Regions from separate parts of the Cytobacillus sp. FSL H8-0458 genome, predicted to be linked through region 2. Evidence: riboswitches for the same ligand, from Rfam matches in the RefSeq annotation. Region 2 holds a riboswitch; the other holds the start of a gene.
What was found. Region 2 has a riboswitch for lysine ahead of NYE23_RS21890 (Na+/H+ antiporter NhaC family protein). Riboswitches for the same ligand answer to the same signal wherever they lie in the genome.
Positions count from the first base shown of each region.

Region 1: it holds a riboswitch for lysine, as region 2 does, so the genes downstream of both, NYE23_RS00800 (aspartate kinase) here and NYE23_RS21890 (Na+/H+ antiporter NhaC family protein) in region 2, are expected to answer to the same signal.

Region 1 covers NZ_JBBOBR010000001.1:175,109-178,533, reverse strand. The annotation lists gene NYE23_RS00805 (YslB family protein) at 293-745, shown strand; gene NYE23_RS00800 (aspartate kinase) at 809-2,038, opposite strand; lysine riboswitch at 2,231-2,410, opposite strand; gene uvrC (excinuclease ABC subunit UvrC) at 2,536-3,425, opposite strand, start outside.
Region 2 covers NZ_JBBOBR010000002.1:103,765-107,189, forward strand. The annotation lists gene NYE23_RS21890 (Na+/H+ antiporter NhaC family protein) at 1-1,548, opposite strand, end outside; lysine riboswitch at 1,708-1,914, opposite strand; gene yunB (sporulation protein YunB) at 1,980-2,726, opposite strand; gene NYE23_RS21900 (HD-GYP domain-containing protein) at 2,798-3,425, opposite strand, start outside.

The DNA.
Region 1 (3,425 bases), on a different contig from region 2:
CTCGAAAATGTTATTCATTTTCTTACAATTATGTGACATGTCCATTTTACTCCCAAGATAATAGAGCGTCAAGAAAACGGATACATAAAATGTTCCATATTAATAAAATTTTTAAAAAATATTAACGCGTTAAAAACATATATTATTCTGCGGTTCAATATGACCTAGTTGCTGGTCTCCAGTATACTGAAATAGTAATTATTTCTATGCAAATCGTTCTATTTTTTCCCGAATTGATATTAACTCCCACAGCATATTGTATATAATAGAAACATAGAAAGAGGGGAGACTATTGAGCGAATCAGCATCTGCGAAATCCACTAATGAAGATTACATACAGACAGTTCCGGTATTTGGCTATGAACTAATCCGGGAAGTGCTTTTGCATGACCTTTTAGGAAATGAAGCACCAGAAATTTTATATTGGGCCGGAAAAAGGATCGCACGCATGTATCCTCTTGAAACAGCCGGCCAGATTGCCGAGTTTTTTATAAACGCCGGCTGGGGAAACCTTTCCATCGCAAACGAATCGAAACATGAAATTGAAATGGAATTATCAAGCCAGCTGATTGCAGACCGCTGCAAAAAGAACAATAATTGCAACTTTCAGCTTGAGGCCGGTTTTATAGCCCAGCAGATTGAATTTCAAAAAGAAGTTATTTGCGAGGCATTCGAACATCCCCGCAAGAAAACCGGCAAAATCCTCATTACGGTGAAGTGGGATAAAAAGGATCCTGCTGATTAACATCTCATAGCTGCAAACAATAAGCTATCAATTTCTGATAGCTTATTATTTATAGCTTAGGAATTAAGCCTTAATCGCAGAAACAGACAGCTTGAATGCCTCATGTAAAGCATCGACCGCATCAATCATTTTGCTGTTTTCCACAACCGCCGAGACTTTAATTTCTGACGTGCTTACCATTTTCACCTGAATTTCATTCACTGAAAGCACTTCAAACATTTCTGCAGCCACACCCGGATTGGAAATCATGCCTGAGCCGACAATGGAAACCTTTGCAAGTCCGGATTCCCACTCAATGCGGTCATAATTTAATTGTTCTCTATACTTTTCCAGAACTTTCACTGTATCCGTCAGATCCTCATTTTTGATTGAGAACGATAGGTTAGTTGTCTGGGCTTCAGTCATGCTCTGGATAATGATATCAACATTAATGTGATTTTTTGCAAGCGCCGAGAAAATAGTAGACAGCCCAGTCAGTGAATTAGGAAGACCAATAATCGTTACCCTTGTTATTTCATCTTCAAAAGCTACACCGCGCACGACTAAATTTTGTTCCATTTTTACTTCCTCCTCAATGATTGTTCCGGCTTCCTTTTCAAGGCTTGAACGCACTTCAAGCGGAAGTCCGTAGTTTTTAGCAAATTCAACTGCTCTCGGATGGAGCACACCAGCCCCCAAATTGGCCAGCTCAAGCATTTCATCATAGGACACAGAATGTAACTTTCTGGCATTCTTTATAAAGCGGGGGTCGGTTGTAAACACACCGGTAACATCAGTATAAATATCACATTTATCAGCCTTAAGGGCTGCAGCCAGTGCAACAGCTGTTGTATCAGACCCGCCGCGGCCAAGTGTGGTGATGGAACCATCTTCGGTCATCCCCTGGAAACCTGCTACAATCACAATTTTCCCCTGGTTTAATTCCCCCTGTATGGTACCTGGATCAATATTTACTATCCTCGCATTTCCATGGACTGCTTCTGTCTTAATACCTGCCTGCCATCCTGTAAAGGAAACGGCGGGATGCCCTTTCGCAATTAATGCCATCGCTAATAAAGAGATGGTCACCTGCTCGCCGGTTGTAAGCAGCATGTCCATTTCCCTTTTATCTGGTGAGGGGGAAATCTCCCTTGCCATGCCAACCAGCTGATCAGTCGTTTTGCCCATTGCTGAAACAACCACAACAACATCGTTTCCCCGATTTTTTTCTTCAATTACCCGATTGGCGACATTTTGAATTCTGTCTACAGTCCCCACGGAGGTGCCTCCGAATTTCTGCACAATGATTCCCACAGCTTTCCCTTCTTTCTAAAGAAATCGTAATTTTATGATTTGCCGTCCTATGTATGTGAAGCTTAACAGTTCACTCTGCTGTATTTGACAATGGCCTTAAATCTAAAATACCCCTTTTGGGCAATAAAAAAAGCAATGGAATAGTTTAACTATCCCATTGCTGTGCAGCCAAAATGTATAAGTGAGCAAACACAGTGAGATAGCTCTCCAGGACGGCAATGTCCTGACAATCCTGCATTTATTCAATGCAGAACCAGCAGAGAAAATGATGAGATTTTCTCCACTTCGGCGAACATACCCTTTCAAAGCTTTTCATGGAAGCTCATTCTTCTCCAAGCTTTTACTGATGAAGTTCGCACCTCTACCTTCACTTAACGATTAAGTCCAATAGTTTACCTTGTATAAACTAAATGGACATGCGCTTTATCGCTATAAAGTGATATTGATATAAAGTTTCAATTAGTATAACATGTCTGAATTTTTCTGTCTATATCCATTTAAGACTTGGAGTTTCCATTTTGTTCCTCAAATCTCTGCTTTAACTCCTCAGCAACATTTGCCGGAATGCCTATTTTTCTAAACTCCTCAATTGGTGCCTCTTTCATTTTCTTAACAGATCCAAAGGCCTTCAGCAGCTGTTTCTTTCGCTTTTCACCTATGCCCGGAATTTCATCCAGGATAGACTGAAAGGCACTTTTTCCGCGAAGCTGGCGGTGAAAAGTAATCGCAAAGCGATGAACTTCATCCTGAATCCTCTGCAGCAGGTAGAATTCCTGGCTGTTCCTTGCAAGCGGAATAATTTGAAGCGGATTACCATATAAAAGCTGTGAAGTTCTGTGCTTCTCATCCTTCACCAGGCCTGAAATCGGAATATCCAGACCAAGCTCATTTTCAAGCACATCCCGTACAGCTTCAACATGCCCTTTTCCTCCATCAATCAAGATTAAGTCCGGAAGCGGCAATTCTTCTTTTAGTACCCTTGTATATCTGCGCCGGACCACTTCTCTCATGGATTCATAATCATCAGGACCTTTGACGGACTTTATTTTATATTTTCGATACTCTCTTTTCTCCGGTTTGCCATCAATGAAGACGATCATGGCAGAAACAGGGTCCGTCCCCTGGATATTTGAATTATCAAATGCTTCAATCCGGTGAGGAGTATAAATTCCAAGCTGCTCACCCAGATTTTCAACAGCTTTAATAGTCCGTTCTTCATCACGCTCTATTAAAGAAAACTTCTCCTGGAGAGCAATTTTTGCATTTTTATAAGCAAGCTTCACCAGGTCCTTTTTTTGCCCGCGCTGCGGCTTTAGCACTTTTACATCAAGAAGCTGTTCTGCCATGACTGTATCAACGGAATCGGGTGCCAATATTTCACGGGGTT
Region 2 (3,425 bases):
TTTTTTGCCGCGGCCAAGGAAAGCAAATCCCGCTACAAGAACAGCCACTGTAAGTAATGCGATGACAGTGCTGCCGGTAAATCCGATGACCAGATATCCAACAGCAGCGATTCCTGCTGAAATCAATGCATATGGAAGCTGAGTCATCACATGGTCCATATGGTTACAGCCTGCACCTGTTGAAGAAAGAATCGTTGTGTCAGAAATCGGTGAACAATGGTCGCCGAATACCGCACCTGCAAGGACAGCAGACATAGCCGGCAATAACAGTGAAATATCTGTTGCAGCGGCAATGTCTCCAGCAATCGGAAGCAGGATTCCGAAAGATCCCCATGAGGTTCCAGTACTGAAAGCCATAATTCCCGCTATGGCGAAAAGTAAAAACGGAAGCCATGACGTGCTCATATTTGAGCTTTCTACAAGACCTGCTAAATACTTTCCAGTTTCCAGACGGCCGATCAAATCAACAATCGCCCAGGCAAACAGCAAGATATAAACAGCTGGAAGCATGGATTTAATACCTTCCCATACTCCTTTTCCAAAAACATTTGGGTTAACCCCTTTCAAAGAGAATGCCTGACGGAAGAATAAACCTAACGAAACCAATAGACCCACCAGGCCACCAAGGATTAGGGATTTGGAGACATCTGTGTTCTCAAATATTTGTAAAACAGTCGCATTTCCTTCTACCGCCTGTGACCCCGTCCAAAACATTGAGCCCACTGTACCAATGACAAGAGCAATAATAGGCCAGACAAGATCGCCGACAGATCCTTTTGAACTTGTTGGAAGGTCGTCCTTCAGTTCACCAGGTGCAGGCTTCTCCGGATCCATTACAAGCCCCTCTTCAACTGCCCGCTTCTCATGCACTTTCATTGGCCCAATCTCTACGCCTCTTAACGCCACGATAAATACAATAGCAAGTGTAGCCCAAACATAAAGATTCATTGGAATCATTTGAATAAATGCTGAGAAAGCGGAATACTCGGTAACATTGTGGGCAGCAAGAATGGTCCCAATCAGCGCAATAATGTACGCACCCCAACTTGAGACCGGTGAAACGACACAAACAGGGGCTGAAGTCGAATCAATCAGATAAGCCAGTTTCGCACGTGATACGCGCTGGCGATCTGTAATCGGACGTGAAATCTGACCGACTGCCAGAGCATTGAAATAGTCGTCAATGAAAATGATAATACCTAAAACAGCTCCGACAATCTGTGCGCCTGCACGGGTCTTGACCCGCTTCATCGCCCATTCTCCAAAAGCGCGGCTTCCGCCTGAGATAGATATAAATGCAGTAATAACTCCTAATACAAGCAAGAATAGAATGATATATACATTCCAGGTGTTCAGCTCTCCGTCTGAAACAAAAATTCCTTTTACAGCATCCCAAATGATGCTGAAAGTTTCTGTGATGCTGAATTCGGCCAGCAATAGTGCGGCTGTTACGATCCCAACTCCCAGTGACAGCAATACGCGCCTGGTCAGGATAACCATAGCGATTGCTACCAAAGGCGGCAGCAGGGAGAAAATCGTGTTAGTCATTTCTTGTCCTCCTCTTGTTTTTTTGGATCACCGCCATGCGGCATGTCCGTTTTGCAATCAGGGGAAACAACAAGGATGATGACGAAAACCAAAATAAAAAAAGAGTAACGATAGAGAAAAATCTATCATTACTCTTTTGAAGTAATTAGTTTCTCCATCACGATCTGTAGCTCCCCATTATGAAGGCTTTGACAAAGTATATTCATACTTTCCCCTCATAATGACAGTGTTACTCCTATTCGAAGTAACCCCAGCAAGATTAGTTCTGACTCACTAATCATGCTTCGGCAACATTCCCTTTCGGCTGCGGTCGTCGTTGTCATCCTCACACAGCGTACTTTTGAATCCTGCACCTCTACCCCATCGGATATGATAAGGTTTTTATGAAATTATAGTAGAATTTTATCAAAATACTAACCTATTGGCAAGTGTTATTGGCCCGCCGGTATTTCTATTGATGGCGAGGTGCCCCCTCCGCCATTGTAAAATTGCGGGACCTTTCCCGGGTAAATGCCATAAGCCGCCAGCACATCCTCCTGTACTGTGATAATTTTAGTGGCAAAAGGAATGATAATTTGAACCTGCACATCCAGGCGGACCAGCACCTTCACTTCCACATTATTTATGCCGTGATCCTTTGTTTCAGTTATAAAATTGGAGGTAACGGAACCGACTGCATTAAACTTCACCGGTATACGGGGACCCAAGTTACCGAGGAGGGCATTATTGGTTGCCTGGCCAAGCGGCACGTAATAGACAATTCCATTTGAGTGCTGCATTTCCTCCGTATTGATTTCCACGTCTGTAAAGGACTCTAATGCATCCAAATCCCCCTTTTCCGCTTTCTTAATATTATCCTGAACCAGTTCGGTTACTTCCGCTTTGACTCTGTTCAGCTTTTCCACGTTTATGCTGACAACACCGCTCTCGCTTGCTTCAAACATATCTTCCAAATCCATCACATTGGTAATTTTTTTATTAATCGCATTGTTTATCACCAATGATGCGATTTTCCTTGTCTGTGAATCGGCATAGCTCATGAGTGTTGGCTTAAGCCCTTCATTGATAATCCAGAGGCCGGCAGCTGTTGAGATAACGAAAAATATAAAGGTCAAAAGAAATACATAGCGAAATGGAAGAGGACCTTTCCGGGGCAGCCGGCCGCGAAATTTTGCCAAAACAAATCCCCCCTTTACAAGCTATATGTATGCTGTAAAGGAGGGAACTAGGCTCAAAAATCCAAAATAGTTTATTGTTGTACTAAAGTCGTATCACAGCCTGTAATAACAGAATTCAATTCAAGCCCTAAATCTGCTTCATATGGCTCCACATTCCTGCCCTTTTCTTCAAGTATGCGGATGACTGGCCTGTCGCTAAGACCCGCGTTCTGCCGGCAGACAACACCTTTTCTTCCGTCATTCAGCTCGACTGTAACACCAACTGGATACACGGCAACCGCCTGCCGGAAAACTTCAATGACTTTCTTATCAAATAATTTTCCAGCCCCTGCATACAGAACTTCCAGGCCTTCATGAGGAAGCATAGCCTGTCTGTAAATGCGATTGGATGTTACTGCGTCAAACACATCTGCAATCGCAATTATCTTGCCAAAATTATGAATCTCGTCCCCCTGGAGGCCGCGCGGATAGCCTGAACCATTCAATCGCTCATGATGCTGAAAGGCACAATGTGCAACAAGGAGAGGGATTGTCTCTACTTTTCTTAATATATTAAATCCATCTTCCGGATGCTTCTTAATTGATTTAAATTCTTCTGCTGTCAATTTACCCGGTTTCAAAAGAATATCTGCCGGCACCTTCATCTTTCCGACATCATGAAGAATTGCACCCAGCCCCAGGATTTCAAGTTCCTTTGGC